Regions from separate parts of the Pseudomonas sp. GW822-FHT01E03 genome, predicted to be linked through region 2. Evidence: predicted binding sites of a transcription regulator. Region 2 holds the regulator's gene; the other holds the start of a gene.
The links. The regulator FliA, encoded in region 2, starts transcription of late flagellar genes. The targets are predictions, from matches to a motif close to CTAAAGTTTNNNNNNNNNNNGCCGNTAA.

Region 1 (7,130 bases), on a different contig from region 2:
CGCGGAACTCATGGCACAAGCCTGGTCGCTGCAATGGCAGCAGCATCTGGGGATTTATGGAGCCTTGATCGCCTTGCAATGCGTTGTACTGGAACACACCGGGGTCTTTCAGAGCGATTGGCGTCAACGCCTGCGACTCAATAGCCTGTTTGCCACGCTGATGATCACGCTGGGCCTGCTGCGCGAACTCATCGGCAACGGAACACTTGGAAACCATCTATCGTGGCTGTTCGGTGCAACGCAAACTGACTGGCATGGCTGGGTGCTGGTGGCTGACGGCGGGCTGCGCCTGACCACACTGGTCCCTGGCGGGTTCATCCTGCTCGGACTCATGATCGCCGCCTGGCAGGCCTGGCGCCCGACGCCCACACATTGATTGCCTTCGAGGAAACGCACCGCCCATGAATGCCGCAAAACGTCTGGAAATCTTCCGCCGACTGCACGAGGACAACCCGGAACCAAAGACCGAACTGGCCTATTCCTCCCCCTTCGAATTACTGATTGCCGTGATTCTCTCGGCGCAGTCCACCGATGTCGGCGTCAACAAGGCCACAGCCAGGCTTTTCCCGGTCGCCAATACCCCGGCAGCGATGCATGCCCTGGGTGTCGAAGGGCTGTCGGAGTACATCAAGACCATCGGGCTGTACAACAGCAAAGCGAAAAACGTGATCGAAACCTGCCGTTTGCTGGTCGAGCGTCACGCCGGCGAGGTCCCACAAACCCGCGAAGAGCTGGAAGCACTGCCCGGCGTCGGCCGCAAGACCGCCAATGTGGTACTCAATACGGCATTCCGTCAGCTGACCATGGCCGTCGACACGCATATTTTCAGGGTCAGCAACCGGACTGGCATTGCTCCCGGCAAGAATGTGGTGGAAGTCGAGAAAAAACTGATGAAATTCGTGCCCAGGGAGTACCTGCTCGACTCCCATCACTGGCTGATCCTTCATGGTCGCTATGTTTGCCTGGCCCGCAAGCCCCGATGCGGAAGCTGCCGGATCGAGGACTTGTGCGAATACAAGCACAAAACCTCCGACGATTGAGGCGCTATTGGGTTTATTGATTTGTCGATTGAAAAAATCTTTTTTACCCGCCGGGAGAATGTCGATATAAGGGGCGCCAAAGGCCTTCTTAGCCTGGAGCAACTAAATGAGTACTGGCAAAGAGCAATTAGACGTAGAAGACGATTTCACCACCGCCGAAACCGATGACGCTGAACCGGTGGTTGAAGTAGCGAAAACTAATCTGAGCAAACGCCGCACCATCGACAACCTGCTGGAGGAGCGCCGACTGCAAAAGCAATTGGCCGATTACGATTTTGATTTATGACACCTGAAAGCCTCCCGAAACGGAGGCTTTTTTTTGCTAAGTGCCGTACCCCGATAGGCGCCCCTTGTCGCGCAGTTATGCCATCACACCAGACCATTGCGTTGTGCCAGTTCGATCAGATCGACCAGAGACCGCGCATTCAGCTTGAGCAACAGGCGGGTCTTGTAAGTACTGACTGTTTTATTGCTGAGAAACATCCCATCGGCAATCTCTTTATTGGTCTTTCCTCGGGCCAACTGCTGCAGGACCATCATTTCCCGCCCCGACAATCGATCGACCATATCGGCCTCACTGGCATTCCCCAAACTGCATCGTACGGTATGCAAGGCTTGATTAGGAAAGTAACTGTAGCCTGACAAAACGGCCTTTATTGCACTGAGCAACTCCGTGAGATCTTGTTGTTTGCAGACATAACCGGCTGCACCGGATTGCATGCAACGCATCGAAAAATGTCCCGGCGCCTGGGAAGTCAAAATCAGCACTTTCATCGGCATTGAAGTCGAAGACAAACGCGCGATAACTTCCAACCCGTCCAGCTTCGGAATCCCGATATCCAGAATGACAATGTCCGGCATAAGTTCTCGGGCTAGTTGCAGTGCGTCCACACCATTATCGGTTTCTGCAATAACTTCGTAGCCATGACGCTCCATTAGCATACGTACCGCAAGACGAATGACGGGGTGATCATCCACGATCAGCACTTTATTCATGGGCAAGTCCAATTTTCGCTGTTCGAATTTTTAGAGCCCGCACAATAGCCTAGTCGTTTCACCCATGGCATGTCGCCCCTCCCGGCCACCCACACCAAGAGACATCCCCTACAAACAACACGGATTCCTCCTACAAAAATCCCTCGAACAGAATGAATTTAAAACTGTATCAGCGTCAGTGTGTCGCACTTTCCAGCAGCCACCTGTGTCGATTTACGACCAGATTTTTTCGAGAGCCAGCTTGATCCGATCGCGCCCTGACAAACACTAGCCCCTACCTTTCCGCTAAAACGTAACTGATATTTTCGCACACAACACTCACACCAGAAATATCACACACTTCGCATCCAATTACTCTTACAGCAAATAATATTTTTTGAGCAATCATTAAAACACGCCAAAAATTCAAGAAACCGAAGAGCAATACAGCAAACAAATAAAAACCTGTTAAAAACCAGCAGACAATCATAATCACTACAATAGGCATCACATCGAACCAACTTCATAAACCACTCGAGAACAGACAACCCAGCATGAGTACAGAATATGATAAAAAAACGAATCACCAACCCAATGACAATTATCGCGATATTCGCAGCGCTCTCTGAAACGTCGGCAGCCGTCTCTCTACCCTTCCTTGATCAGGAGGAAAGAGAACTCTACGTCTGGTTCCTGATCAGCTTTCCGTTTTATTTACTTTTGCTTTTCTTCGCGACACTCAACTTCAACTATAAATCACTTTATGCACCCTCCGATTTTGAAAAGGGAAAGCACTTCATGAAGGTCATGGATGATGTTGGGCGCTCGGAAAAAAAAGCGTCCGCAAAACCACCTGAAAACCCCACACTGGAAACGTCAGCGAATGACTGGCGGTCAGCCCGAACGCCCTGTGGCGCACAGGACCCGCCAACCGGGATTGGTCTGCAAACCACTGTCTCTGTTCAGCATCACCTTCAGTTACCGGAACCGGTAAAAGACCTGTACATCGTTGATGTACGCTGGATGAGCGAAGAGGTCGAGTTTGGAGCGCTGCTGGAAAAAATCCAGAGGCCACGGGAAAAGACGGCGTACGTGATTCTGTTTGTCACTTGTGCCGTTTCGGAGAAATTACTGAAAGCCAGTGCGCTTGGACATACAAAGCAGGCCAGCAAACGCGGTGCCGCCTTTTATGTGGCCTACAATCCGGACTCGCACAGATTGTCGGTCATCGATCACGCCGGGCAACCGGCGAACAGCAACCTGTAGTACAGGTCAGGCCATCGAGAAGGAGAAAAACAGTAAATCATCAGCGGAAACGAAAACACCCGACAACACAGTAACTGGTATCACACTCCGTTTTCAGGTACCTGACCTCGTCGAGGACGAGGTCAGGTATCCATCACGATATCAAAGGTCTCAGAACAGCTTCCGGCCTTTGTTCGCCGCAATGCGCATGCGCAGGGCGTTGAGCTTGATGAAGCCCGCGGCATCCGCCTGGTTGTACGCGCCGCCATCTTCTTCGAAGGTAGCGATGTTGGCGTCGAACAGCGAGTCGTCGGACTTGCGGCCAGTGACGATCACATTGCCCTTGTACAGTTTCAGGCGCACAACGCCGTTCACGTTGACCTGGGACGCATCGATCATCTGTTGCAGCATCAGACGCTCAGGGCTCCACCAGTAGCCGGTATAGATCAGGCTGGCGTACTTGGGCATCAGCTCGTCCTTGAGGTGAGCCACTTCGCGGTCCAGGGTGATCGATTCGATCGCACGGTGGGCACGCAGCATGATGGTGCCGCCAGGGGTTTCGTAGCAGCCACGGGACTTCATGCCCACGTAGCGGTTCTCGACGATGTCGAGACGGCCGATACCGTGCTCACCACCGATACGGTTCAGGGTCGCCAGCACGGTGGCCGGAGTCATTTCGACGCCGTCCAGCGCGACGATGTCGCCGTTGCGGTAGGTCAGTTCCAGGTACTGCGGCTTGTCTGGAGCGTTTTCCGGGGAAACGGTCCAGCGCCACATGTCTTCTTCGTGCTCGGTCCAGGTGTCTTCCAGCACGCCGCCTTCATAGGAGATGTGCAGCAGGTTGGCATCCATGGAGTACGGGGACTTCTTCTTGCCGTGGCGCTCGATCGGAATCGCGTGCTTCGCGGCGTAATCCATCAGCTTTTCACGGGACAGCAGGTCCCACTCGCGCCAAGGAGCGATCACTTTCACACCTGGCTTCAAGGCGTACGCACCGAGCTCGAAACGAACCTGGTCGTTACCCTTGCCGGTGGCGCCATGGGAAATGGCGTCTGCACCGGTTTCGTTGGCAATTTCGATCAGGCGCTTGGCGATCAGCGGACGAGCGATGGAAGTACCCAGCAGGTACTCGCCTTCGTAAACGGTGTTGGCGCGGAACATCGGGAAAACGAAATCGCGCACGAACTCTTCGCGCAAGTCGTCGATGTAGATCTCTTTGACGCCCATGGCCTGAGCCTTGGCGCGTGCAGGTTCGACCTCTTCGCCCTGACCCAGGTCAGCGGTGAAGGTCACTACTTCACAGTTATAAGTATCCTGCAGCCACTTGAGGATCACCGAAGTGTCCAGGCCGCCGGAATACGCCAGAACGACCTTGTTTACGTCCGCCATGCCATCACTCCACGGGGTTCTACGGAAAGCCGGGAAGTCTACCGCTCATGCAGAATAATTTACAGTGGCGCGACAGCTTATGACGACGAAGCGACAGATTATGTCGAGGGCGCGACGATTACAGCCGGGTCAGGAAGTGGCCGAAGTGGCCGCTTTCGTCGCTTGCGGGGCGACTTGTTCCGCGGGTGCTCCGCGCTCCAGGCGCACTGCTACTCGACGGTTCTTCGCGCGGTTGGTGTTGTTGGTGTTAGGCGCCACCGGATAACGCTCGCCATGGAAACGCAGGGTGATTTGCGATTCCTGGATGCCGTTGGCCTTGAAGAACTCCATCACTGCCAGGGCTCGGCGCCGCGACAGGTCGCGGTTGGTCAGGCGATTGCCGCTGTTGTCGGAGTGACCGTCGAGCTCGATGTGATTGACCGTCGGATCGGCCTTCATGTACTCCAGCATTACCTGCAGTTTGGCTTTTGCGGCGCTGTCGAGTTCGATTCCGCCGCCGGGGAAGCCGATTTCCGATTGCTTCACCTGTTCGAAATTCTGTGGCAACAGTTTCGCCACGCAACCCTGGTAGTCGGCAAACGCCTTGGTGAACCTGACCGGCAACAAGCGTACTTCCGACACCCGCCCATCCCCCGAGGAATGTCGAACGACCGGGCTGCGACCGTCCATCAGGCCACTAATCAGACGCCCGGCCTGAACCTGTGAGCTATTGAACAATACGTTGCCACTGCCGATTCTCACCGTGCCCAGGTTGATATCGTCACGGCCCGGCTGCCACGGCGCGGCAGCGGCCAGCAAGGTGGCCGAACCACCGCCGATCATCGGGTTGTAGGCTTTCAGACGGAAAGTCGCCTGCTCGCCGGCACGACGCACGAACTCGCCCGAACCGAAATCGGTAACCGGCTGAGTCAGGCGGCATTCGAACTTGTCGCCTTCGACCGTCCACTCAATGTTCTCCAGACGTGTCTGGAAAGTGAGCGCCATGGCCGGAAGGCTGGCAAACACACTGAGCAAGGCTAAATAACGCTGGCGCACGGGAGGCTCCACTGGCTTCTACAACGAAAAGACCGACACACACATGTTTACGGCATACCTGTTGGATATCGGAAGCTTCCTGCAAAACTTGATAGCGAGTGCCTGCAAGAGTCTTTTCCGGTAGCATTCCCTTGAGTTTGACCCGCCTGGAATCCCCTCATGTCCGACCGCCTGACCCTGCTGCGTCCCGACGACTGGCATATTCATCTTCGCGATGGTGCCGTGCTGACCAATACCGTCGCGGATGTCGCGCGCACCTTTGGCCGCGCCATCATCATGCCCAACCTGGTTCCACCGGTACGCAATGCGGCCGAAGCCGACGGCTATCGGCAGCGGATTCTCGCTGCCCGCCCGACCGGCAGCCTGTTCGAGCCACTGATGGTCCTGTACCTGACCGACCGCACCCAGCCTGAAGAAATTCGCGAGGCCAAGGCCAGCGGATTCATTCACGCCGCCAAGCTGTACCCGGCCGGCGCGACCACCAACTCGGATTCTGGCGTCACCAGCATCGACAAAATCTTCCCTGCACTCGAGGCCATGGCCGAAGTCGGGATGCCGTTGTTGGTCCACGGTGAAGTCACCCGGGGCGATGTCGACGTGTTCGACCGAGAAAAAATCTTCATCGACGAGCACTTGCGTCGTGTGGTCGAGCGCTTCCCGACCCTCAAAGTGGTCTTCGAACACATCACCACCGCGGACGCCGTGCAGTTCGTCAACTCGGCTTCGGCCAACGTGGGCGCGACCATTACCGCGCATCACCTGTTGTACAACCGCAACCACATGCTGGTGGGCGGGATTCGGCCGCACTTCTATTGCCTGCCGATCCTCAAGCGCAATACCCACCAGGAAGCCCTGCTCGACGCGGCCACCAGGGGCAGCGACAAGTTCTTCCTCGGCACCGACTCGGCCCCCCACGCCCAGCATGCCAAGGAAGCGGCCTGCGGCTGCGCCGGTTGCTACACCGCCTATGCGGCGATCGAGATGTACGCCGAAGCCTTCGAACAGCGCAATGCGCTGGACAAGCTCGAGGCCTTCGCCAGCCTCAACGGCCCTCGCTTCTATGGTCTGCCGGCCAACACCGATCGCATCACCCTGGTCCGCGAAGAGTGGACCGCCCCGACCAGCCTGCCGTTTGGCGAGCTGACCGTTATCCCGCTGCGCGCCGGTGAAAAACTGCGCTGGCGCCTGCTGGAGGAACACGCGTGAGTGAAGACCATTTCGACGACGAACTGGAAGGCAATGGCGGCGGAGGCGGCCCTCGTCATCCAATGGCGGCAAGGTTTCGTGGTTACCTGCCGGTTGTCGTCGATGTAGAGACCGGTGGCTTCAACTCGGCCACCGATGCCCTGCTGGAGATCGCCGCGACCACCATCGCCATGGATGAAAAGGGTTTTGTTTACCCGGATCACACCTACTTTTTCCGTGTCGAGCCGTTCGAAGGCGCGA
Region 2 (7,130 bases):
TCGTCCAGACGCGCGGTATCGACACGTACGGTGGTCTCGGCTTCGCTCGCCGGCTTTTCCGCCGGTGGCGCGGCCGGGGCACGGGACGATGCCGGTGCAGCAGTTGCCGGGGCCGGCGCTTCGGCTTTTGGCTCGGGGGCCCTGGCCAACGGTTTCGGCGCGGCTGCCTTGGCGGCAGGTGCCGCCACCGAGGCGTTGGCGCCGGTTTCCGTTCCAACCGTCGCGCCCACCTCAGTGAACTTGCCTTTGCCGTGCAATTCGTCGAGCAGCGCTTCGAACTCGTGATCGGAAATCAGATCGCTGCCGGCCGCCACCGCGCTTGGTGCCGCGGGTGCAGGCACAGAAGCAATGGCCGACTCCAGCGCCTCGACAGCAAAATTACCCTTGCCGTGCAGCTGGTCGAGCAGTGCTTCGAATTCGTCGTCAGTAATATCGGAACTGTCGCCAGCCGCTTTCGGGGCTTCTGGCGCAGCCGGTGCCTGGACCACCGCGTCAACGGCGAACTGGCCTTTACCGTGCAGTTGATCGAGCAACGACTCGAACTCGGCATCGGTGATTTCGTCGCTGCCAGCGGCATTGCCGGCAGGCGCTGGAACAGCCGCCGGGGCCTCGGCCTGGGCCTTGACGGCGTTCAGCGAGTCCAGCAGTTGTTCGAATTCATTGTCGGTGATATCGCCCGACTCGCTTTCAGCCACAGGCGCTTCGACCACGGCGACGACAGGTGCGGCAGCCGCCTCGTCAGCCGATTGCGGCTCGGCCAGACGGGCCAGTGCCGCGAGCAGTTCCGGTGTCGCGGCCGTGATCGGGCTGCGTTCGCGGACTTCGCTGAACATGCTGTTCACCGCGTCCAGCGCTTCGAGAACCACGTCCATCAGTTCCGAGTCGACGCGACGCTCACCCTTGCGCAGGATGTCGAACACATTCTCGGCGATGTGGCAGCACTCCACCAGCTCGTTGAGCTGGAGGAAGCCGGCGCCCCCTTTTACAGTGTGAAAACCGCGAAAAATTGCATTGAGCAAATCCGCATCATCCGGGCGGCTTTCCAGCTCGACCAGTTGCTCGGACAGTTGCTCTAGAATCTCGCCGGCCTCAACCAGGAAATCCTGAAGGATCTCTTCATCGGCGCCGAAGCTCATTAAGGGGGTGCTCCTAAAGGTCTAAAAACCTAAAATGCCTAAAATTCTAAAACCCTAGGCTGGATAGCAAATCGTCCACATCGTCCTGACCGGACACAACGTCTTCTCTTTTATCGGCATGAATCTGCGGACCTTCACCCTGAGAGAGATGTTTTTGTGGATCTTTTTCAGCAAGCATCGCTTCACGGTCATGTTCGATGCCCGCAAAGCGGTCCACCTGACTGGCCATCAGCACGAGCTTGAGCAGGTTGCTTTCAACTTCGGTGACCAACTGGGTCACACGCTTGATCACCTGGCCTGTGAGGTCCTGGTAATCCTGGGCGAGCAGGATGTCGTTCAGGTTGCCCGACACCGCGCGATTGTCCGTGCCGCTGCGCGTCAGGAACCCGTCGACCCGCCGGGCCAGTTCACGAAACTCTTCGGCGCCGACTTCGCGACGCATGAAGCGCCCCCAGTCCGCGCTCAACACCTTGGCTTCATCGGCCAGGCCATTGACCAGTGGTGTGGCACTTTCCACCAGATCCATGGTGCGGTTGGCCGCAGCCTCGGTCAGCTTGACCACATACCCCAGGCGCTCGGTGGCGTCGGTGATCTGCGACACTTCTTCGGCCTGCGGCATGTGCGGGTCAATCTGGAAATTGACGATCGCGCTATGCAGTTCGCGGGTGAGCTTGCCCACTTCCTGATACAGGCCGCGGTCACGGGTCTGGTTGAGCTCATGGATCAATTGCACCGCGTCGCCGAACTTGCCTTTTTCAAGGCTCTCGACCAATTCGACGGCGTGTTTTTTCAGGGTCGATTCAAAATCGCCCAATGAAGTTTCGTTATTGCCCATAGCTCCCCCGTGGCGCACTCATCAACCGATGCGTTCGAAAATCTTCTCGATTTTTTCTTTCAACGCCTGGGCCGTGAAGGGCTTGACCACATAGCCGTTAACGCCGGCCTGGGCCGCTTCGATGATCTGTTCGCGCTTGGCTTCAGCGGTCACCATCAGCACCGGCAGGTGCTTGAGCTTTTCATCGGCACGCACGTGGCGCAGCAGATCGATACCGGTCATGCCAGGCATGTTCCAGTCCGTTACCAGAAAGTCGATGCTTCCGCTGTTGAGCACCGGGATGGCGGTAGTGCCATCGTCGGCCTCGACGGTGTTGGTGAACCCAAGGTCACGCAGCAGGTTCTTGATGATCCGCCGCATCGTTGAGAAGTCATCAACGATGAGGATTTTCATGTTCTTGTCCAATTCGACCTCCAAGCAGTCTTAAACGCGCCCAGCACCTGGACACGCCATTTCAATCAATCCGGCAAAGCACTCAATGACTGTCTGGAGCACAACAGATCGCGACCGGCGCAGTTCAACACCACACCAGCCTCGTTCGCAGTGTCCCCCACACTGCCTTCAGCGCGCTCGCCACTCCCCCAAACGCCCCCGCAAACGGGCCGCGCACTGGCTGTGTAACTGGCTGACCCGCGATTCGCTGACCCCCAGGACCTCACCGATTTCCTTGAGATTCAACTCTTCGTCGTAGTACAGCGCCAACACCAGTCGCTCACGCTCCGGCAAATTGGCAATCGCATCCGCCAGCGCAGCCTGGAAGCGCTCATCCTCCAGGTCGCGCGACGGCTCGACATGAGCACTCGCGCCATCCTCGTGCAGCCCTTCGTGTTCGCCGTCCTGCAACAGGTCGTCGAAACTGAACAGCCGGCTGCCCAGGGTGTCGTTCAAAATCCCGTAGTAATCGTCGAGACTCAATTGGAGTTCGGCCGCAACTTCGTGATCTTTAGCGTCACGGCCGGTTTTAGCTTCAATCGAGCGAATGGCATCGCTGACCATGCGCGTATTGCGGTGGACCGAACGTGGCGCCCAGTCCCCCTTGCGCACTTCATCGAGCATGGCGCCGCGGATTCGTATGCCCGCGTACGTCTCGAAACTGGCGCCTTTGCCGGCGTCATATTTGGTCGACACTTCAAGCAGGCCAATCATCCCGGCCTGGATCAGGTCTTCGACCTGGACACTGGCCGGTAAACGCGCCAGCAAGTGGTAGGCAATGCGTTTAACCAGCGGCGCGTAACGCTCGATCAGCTCGTACTGCGCATCACGTGCCGACTTCTTGTAGAGGTTGTAGCCGCTGGCTGTCATAGAACAGGTCCTGCTGTCTGCTGCACGAGGCGCTCGACGAAAAACTCCAGGTGCCCGCGCGGGTTGGCAGGCAGCGGCCAGGTATCAACCTTCTGCGCGATGGCCTTGAACGCCAGCGAGCACTTGGAACGCGGGAAGGCCTCGTAGACGGCGCGCTGCTTCTGCACGGCCTTGCGCACGCTTTCGTCGTAAGGCACCGCACCGACGTATTGCAGGGCGACGTCGAGGAAGCGATCCGTGACCTTGGTCAACTTGGCGAACAGGTTGCGTCCTTCCTGCGGGCTCTGGGCCATGTTGGCCAGGACGCGGAAGCGGTTCATGCCGTAGTCGCGATTGAGCAACTTGATCAAGGCGTAGGCATCGGTGATCGAGGTCGGCTCGTCGCACACCACCAGCAGCACTTCCTGGGCTGCGCGGACGAAACTGACTACCGAGTCACCAATGCCCGCAGCGGTGTCGATCACCAGTACGTCGAGGTTATCGCCGATATCACTGAAGGCCTGGATCAGGCCGGCGTGTTGCGCGGGGCTCAGATGCACCATGCTCTGAGTGCCGGATGCGGCCGGAACGATACGGATGCCGCCTGGTCCCTGCAGCAATACATCGCGCAGTTCGCAGCGGCCCTCGATCACGTCGGCCAGGGTACGTTTGGGTGTCAGGCCCAGCAGAACGTCGACGTTCGCCAGTCCCAGGTCGGCGTCCAACAGCATGACGCGCCGGCCAAGTTCGGCCAAAGCCAGGGACAAGTTCACTGACACATTAGTTTTCCCGACGCCACCTTTGCCGCCGGTCACCGCGATCACCTGTACGGGATGCATGCTGCCCATGTTATTTCTTTACCTTGTCTTGCATAGACGGAGGCCACATTACTGGCTGCGCGTTCACAAACGGAACAATGCATGGCAGACCATCGATGTAGGTACAAAAACTGTTCATTATTACCTCAGCCAACCTGCTTGGTCGGGCTGTGGTAGATGTCAGCGAACATGTCAGCCATGGCTTCTTCGCTGGGTTCTTCCTGCATTTGCACGCTCACGGCGCGGCTGACCAATTGATGACGGCGCGGCAGATGCAAATCATCCGGGATCCGCGGGCCATCGGTCAGGTAAGCCACCGGCAGTTCATGGCTGATGGCAAGGCTCAACACCTCACCCAGACTAGCCGTTTCGTCCAGTTTAGTCAGAATGCAGCCGGAGAGCCCGCAGCGCTTGTAACTGTGATACGCGGCCGTTAGAACCTGTTTCTGGCTGGTGGTTGCCAGGACCAGATAATTTTTTGATTTGATGCCGCGACCGGCCAGGCTTTCGAGCTGCATGCGCAGCGCCGGATCGCTGGCCTGCAGGCCCGCGGTATCGATCAGCACCACGCGTTTGCGCAGCAACGGCTCCAGGGCCTGCACCAGGGACTGGCCGGGATCGACGTGGGTCACCGACACATTGAGAATGCGCCCCAGGGTCTTGAGCTGTTCCTGGGCGCCGATGCGGAAGCTGTCCATGCTCACCAGCGCAATGTTCTGCGCGCCGTACTTGAGTACGTAACGGGCGGCCAGCTTGGCCAGGGTGGTGGTCTTGCCCATGCCGGCAGGGCCGACCATGGCGATCACTCCGCCCTCTTCCAGCGGCTCGACGTCCGGAGTAACGATCATGCGCGCCAGGTGCGCCAGCAACATACGCCAGGCCTGACGAGGCTCTTCGATTTCGGTGATCATTGCCAGCAGGTCGCGCGACAGCGGGCCAGACAGGCCGATACGTTGCAGGCGACGCCAGAGGTTGGCCTGGTCCGGACGGCTGCCTTGCAGCTGATTCCAGGCCAGGGAGCCGAGTTGTACTTCCATGAGTTCGCGCAGGCTGTTGAGCTCGAAACGCATCGAGTCGAACGCGCGCGGGTCCACGCCACCGGACGCTGGCGCAGCGGCCGGCGCGGGGCGACGGGGTTCGGCGTAGGTCGGCTCGATCAGAGGCTCGGCGGCAGTCAACGGCAATCCGGCGAACAGTTGGCGATTGGTTGCATTGTCGCTCTCGCCATCGCCACGCAGGCTCAATTCGGCCTGGGCGGTGACGATCCGCGACTGAGTCTTGCGCAATTCGTCTTCGAGTTCCATGTTCGGAACCCGCGGCGCCAGCGCCGACAACTTGTAATCCAGCGCAGCTGTCAGTTCGACCCCCCCGGCGATCCGGCGGTTGCCAATGATGGCGGCATCAGCGCCCAGCTCATCGCGAACCAGCTTCATGGCCTGACGCATATCGGCGGCGAAAAAACGCTTAACTTGCATAAACCACTACCTCAGCCGTTGGGCCCTACTGTCGCAACGATGGTCACTTGCTTGTTGTCAGGGATTTCCTGGTAAGCCAACACATGCAAACCCGGGACTGCGAGCCGGCCAAATCGCGAGAGCATCGCGCGAACCGGACCGGCCACCAGCAGAATCACCGGCTGACCTTGCATCTCCTGACGCTGCGCCGCGTCGATCAACGAACGTTGCAGCTTCTCAGCCATGCTTGGCTCCAGCAGAACGCCCTCTTCCGAGCCTTGTCCTGCCTTTTGCAGACTATTGAGCAATATCTGTTCCAACCTTGGCTCCAGCGTGATAACTGGCAGCTCCGACTCAGTACCTACAATGCTTTGGACGATTGCGCGGGATACGCCAACCCGCACGGCAGCCACCAGCGCGGCGGTATCTTGACTCTTGGCGGCATTGTTGGCGATCGCCTCGGCAATACTGCGGATATCGCGAACAGGCACCTGTTCGGCCAACAGCGCTTGCAACACCTTGAGCAACTGCGACAGCGAAACCACGCCCGGCACCAGCTCCTCGGCCAGTTTCGGCGAGCTTTTGGCCAGCAATTGCATGAGTTGCTGCACTTCTTCGTGACCGATCAGCTCACTGGAATGCTTGTAGAGTATCTGGTTCAAGTGAGTAGCCACTACTGTACTGGCATCGACCACCGTATAACCGAGGGATTGCGCCTGGGCGCGCTGGCTGATTTCGATCCAGACCGCCTCCAGGCCGAAAGCCGGATCTTTGGCGGTAATGCCGTTGAGCGTGCCGTAGACCTGCCCCGGGTTGATCGCCAGCTCGCGATCCGGGTAAATCTCCGCTTCGGCCAGGATCACTCCCATGAGGGTCAGGCGATAGGCACTCGGCGCCAGGTCGAGGTTGTCGCGGATATGCACCGTGGGCATCAGGAAGCCCAGATCCTGGGACAGCTTCTTGCGCACGCCCTTGATCCGCGCCAGCAACTGCCCGCCCTGGTTGCGGTCCACCAGCGGAATCAGGCGATAACCCACCTCCAGGCCGATCATGTCGATCGGTGTCACGTCATCCCAGCCAAGCTCCTTGGTTTCCTGTGCGCGGGCCGGCGACGGCAGCAACTCCTGCTGGCGCTTGACCTCTTGCAGGGCGTGAACATTGGCGACGTTCTGCTTTTTCCAGAACAGGTAAGCGCCACCGGCCGCCAGGGCCGCCATGCTCAGGAACGAGAAGTGCGGCATGCCGGGCACCAGGCCCATGACCGCCATCAAACCGGCTGCCACCGCCAGCGCCTTGGGCGAAGCGAACATCTGGCGATTGATTTGCTTGCCCATGTCCTCCGAACCGGACGCACGGGTCACCATGATTGCCGCTGCTGTCGATAACAACAGTGATGGCAATTGCGCCACCAAACCGTCACCGATGGTCAGCAGCGCATACACCTTGCCGGCGTCGCCGAAGGTCATGCCGTGTTGGAAGATACCGACCGCCATGCCGCCGATCAGGTTGATGAACAGGATCAACAGGCCGGCGATGGCGTCACCGCGGACGAATTTGCTGGCACCGTCCATGGAACCGTAGAACTCGGCTTCCTGGGCCACTTCCG

Region 1: the regulator FliA is predicted to act here: its motif matches at 5,750-5,777, upstream of AC1RP7_RS09840 (flagellar protein MotY).

What each region holds. Positions count from the first base shown of each region.
Region 1 is NZ_JBXAOQ010000004.1:226,937-234,066, reverse strand. It holds gene AC1RP7_RS09875 (Rnf-Nqr domain containing protein) at 1-376, shown strand, start outside; gene nth (endonuclease III) at 402-1,040, shown strand; gene AC1RP7_RS09865 (PA3496 family putative envelope integrity protein) at 1,147-1,326, shown strand; gene AC1RP7_RS09860 (response regulator transcription factor) at 1,410-2,036, opposite strand; gene AC1RP7_RS09855 (hypothetical protein) at 2,311-2,523, opposite strand; gene AC1RP7_RS09850 (hypothetical protein) at 2,583-3,281, shown strand; gene AC1RP7_RS09845 (argininosuccinate synthase) at 3,432-4,649, opposite strand; gene AC1RP7_RS09840 (flagellar protein MotY) at 4,779-5,684, opposite strand; gene pyrC (dihydroorotase) at 5,844-6,890, shown strand; gene rnt (ribonuclease T) at 6,887-7,130, shown strand, end outside.
Region 2 is NZ_JBXAOQ010000009.1:186,470-193,599, reverse strand. It holds gene AC1RP7_RS19350 (chemotaxis protein CheA) at 1-1,136, opposite strand, end outside; gene AC1RP7_RS19345 (protein phosphatase CheZ) at 1,183-1,971, opposite strand; gene AC1RP7_RS19340 (chemotaxis response regulator CheY) at 1,993-2,364, opposite strand; gene fliA (RNA polymerase sigma factor FliA) at 2,533-3,273, opposite strand; gene fleN (flagellar synthesis regulator FleN) at 3,270-4,100, opposite strand; gene flhF (flagellar biosynthesis GTPase FlhF) at 4,217-5,545, opposite strand; gene flhA (flagellar biosynthesis protein FlhA) at 5,557-7,130, opposite strand, start outside.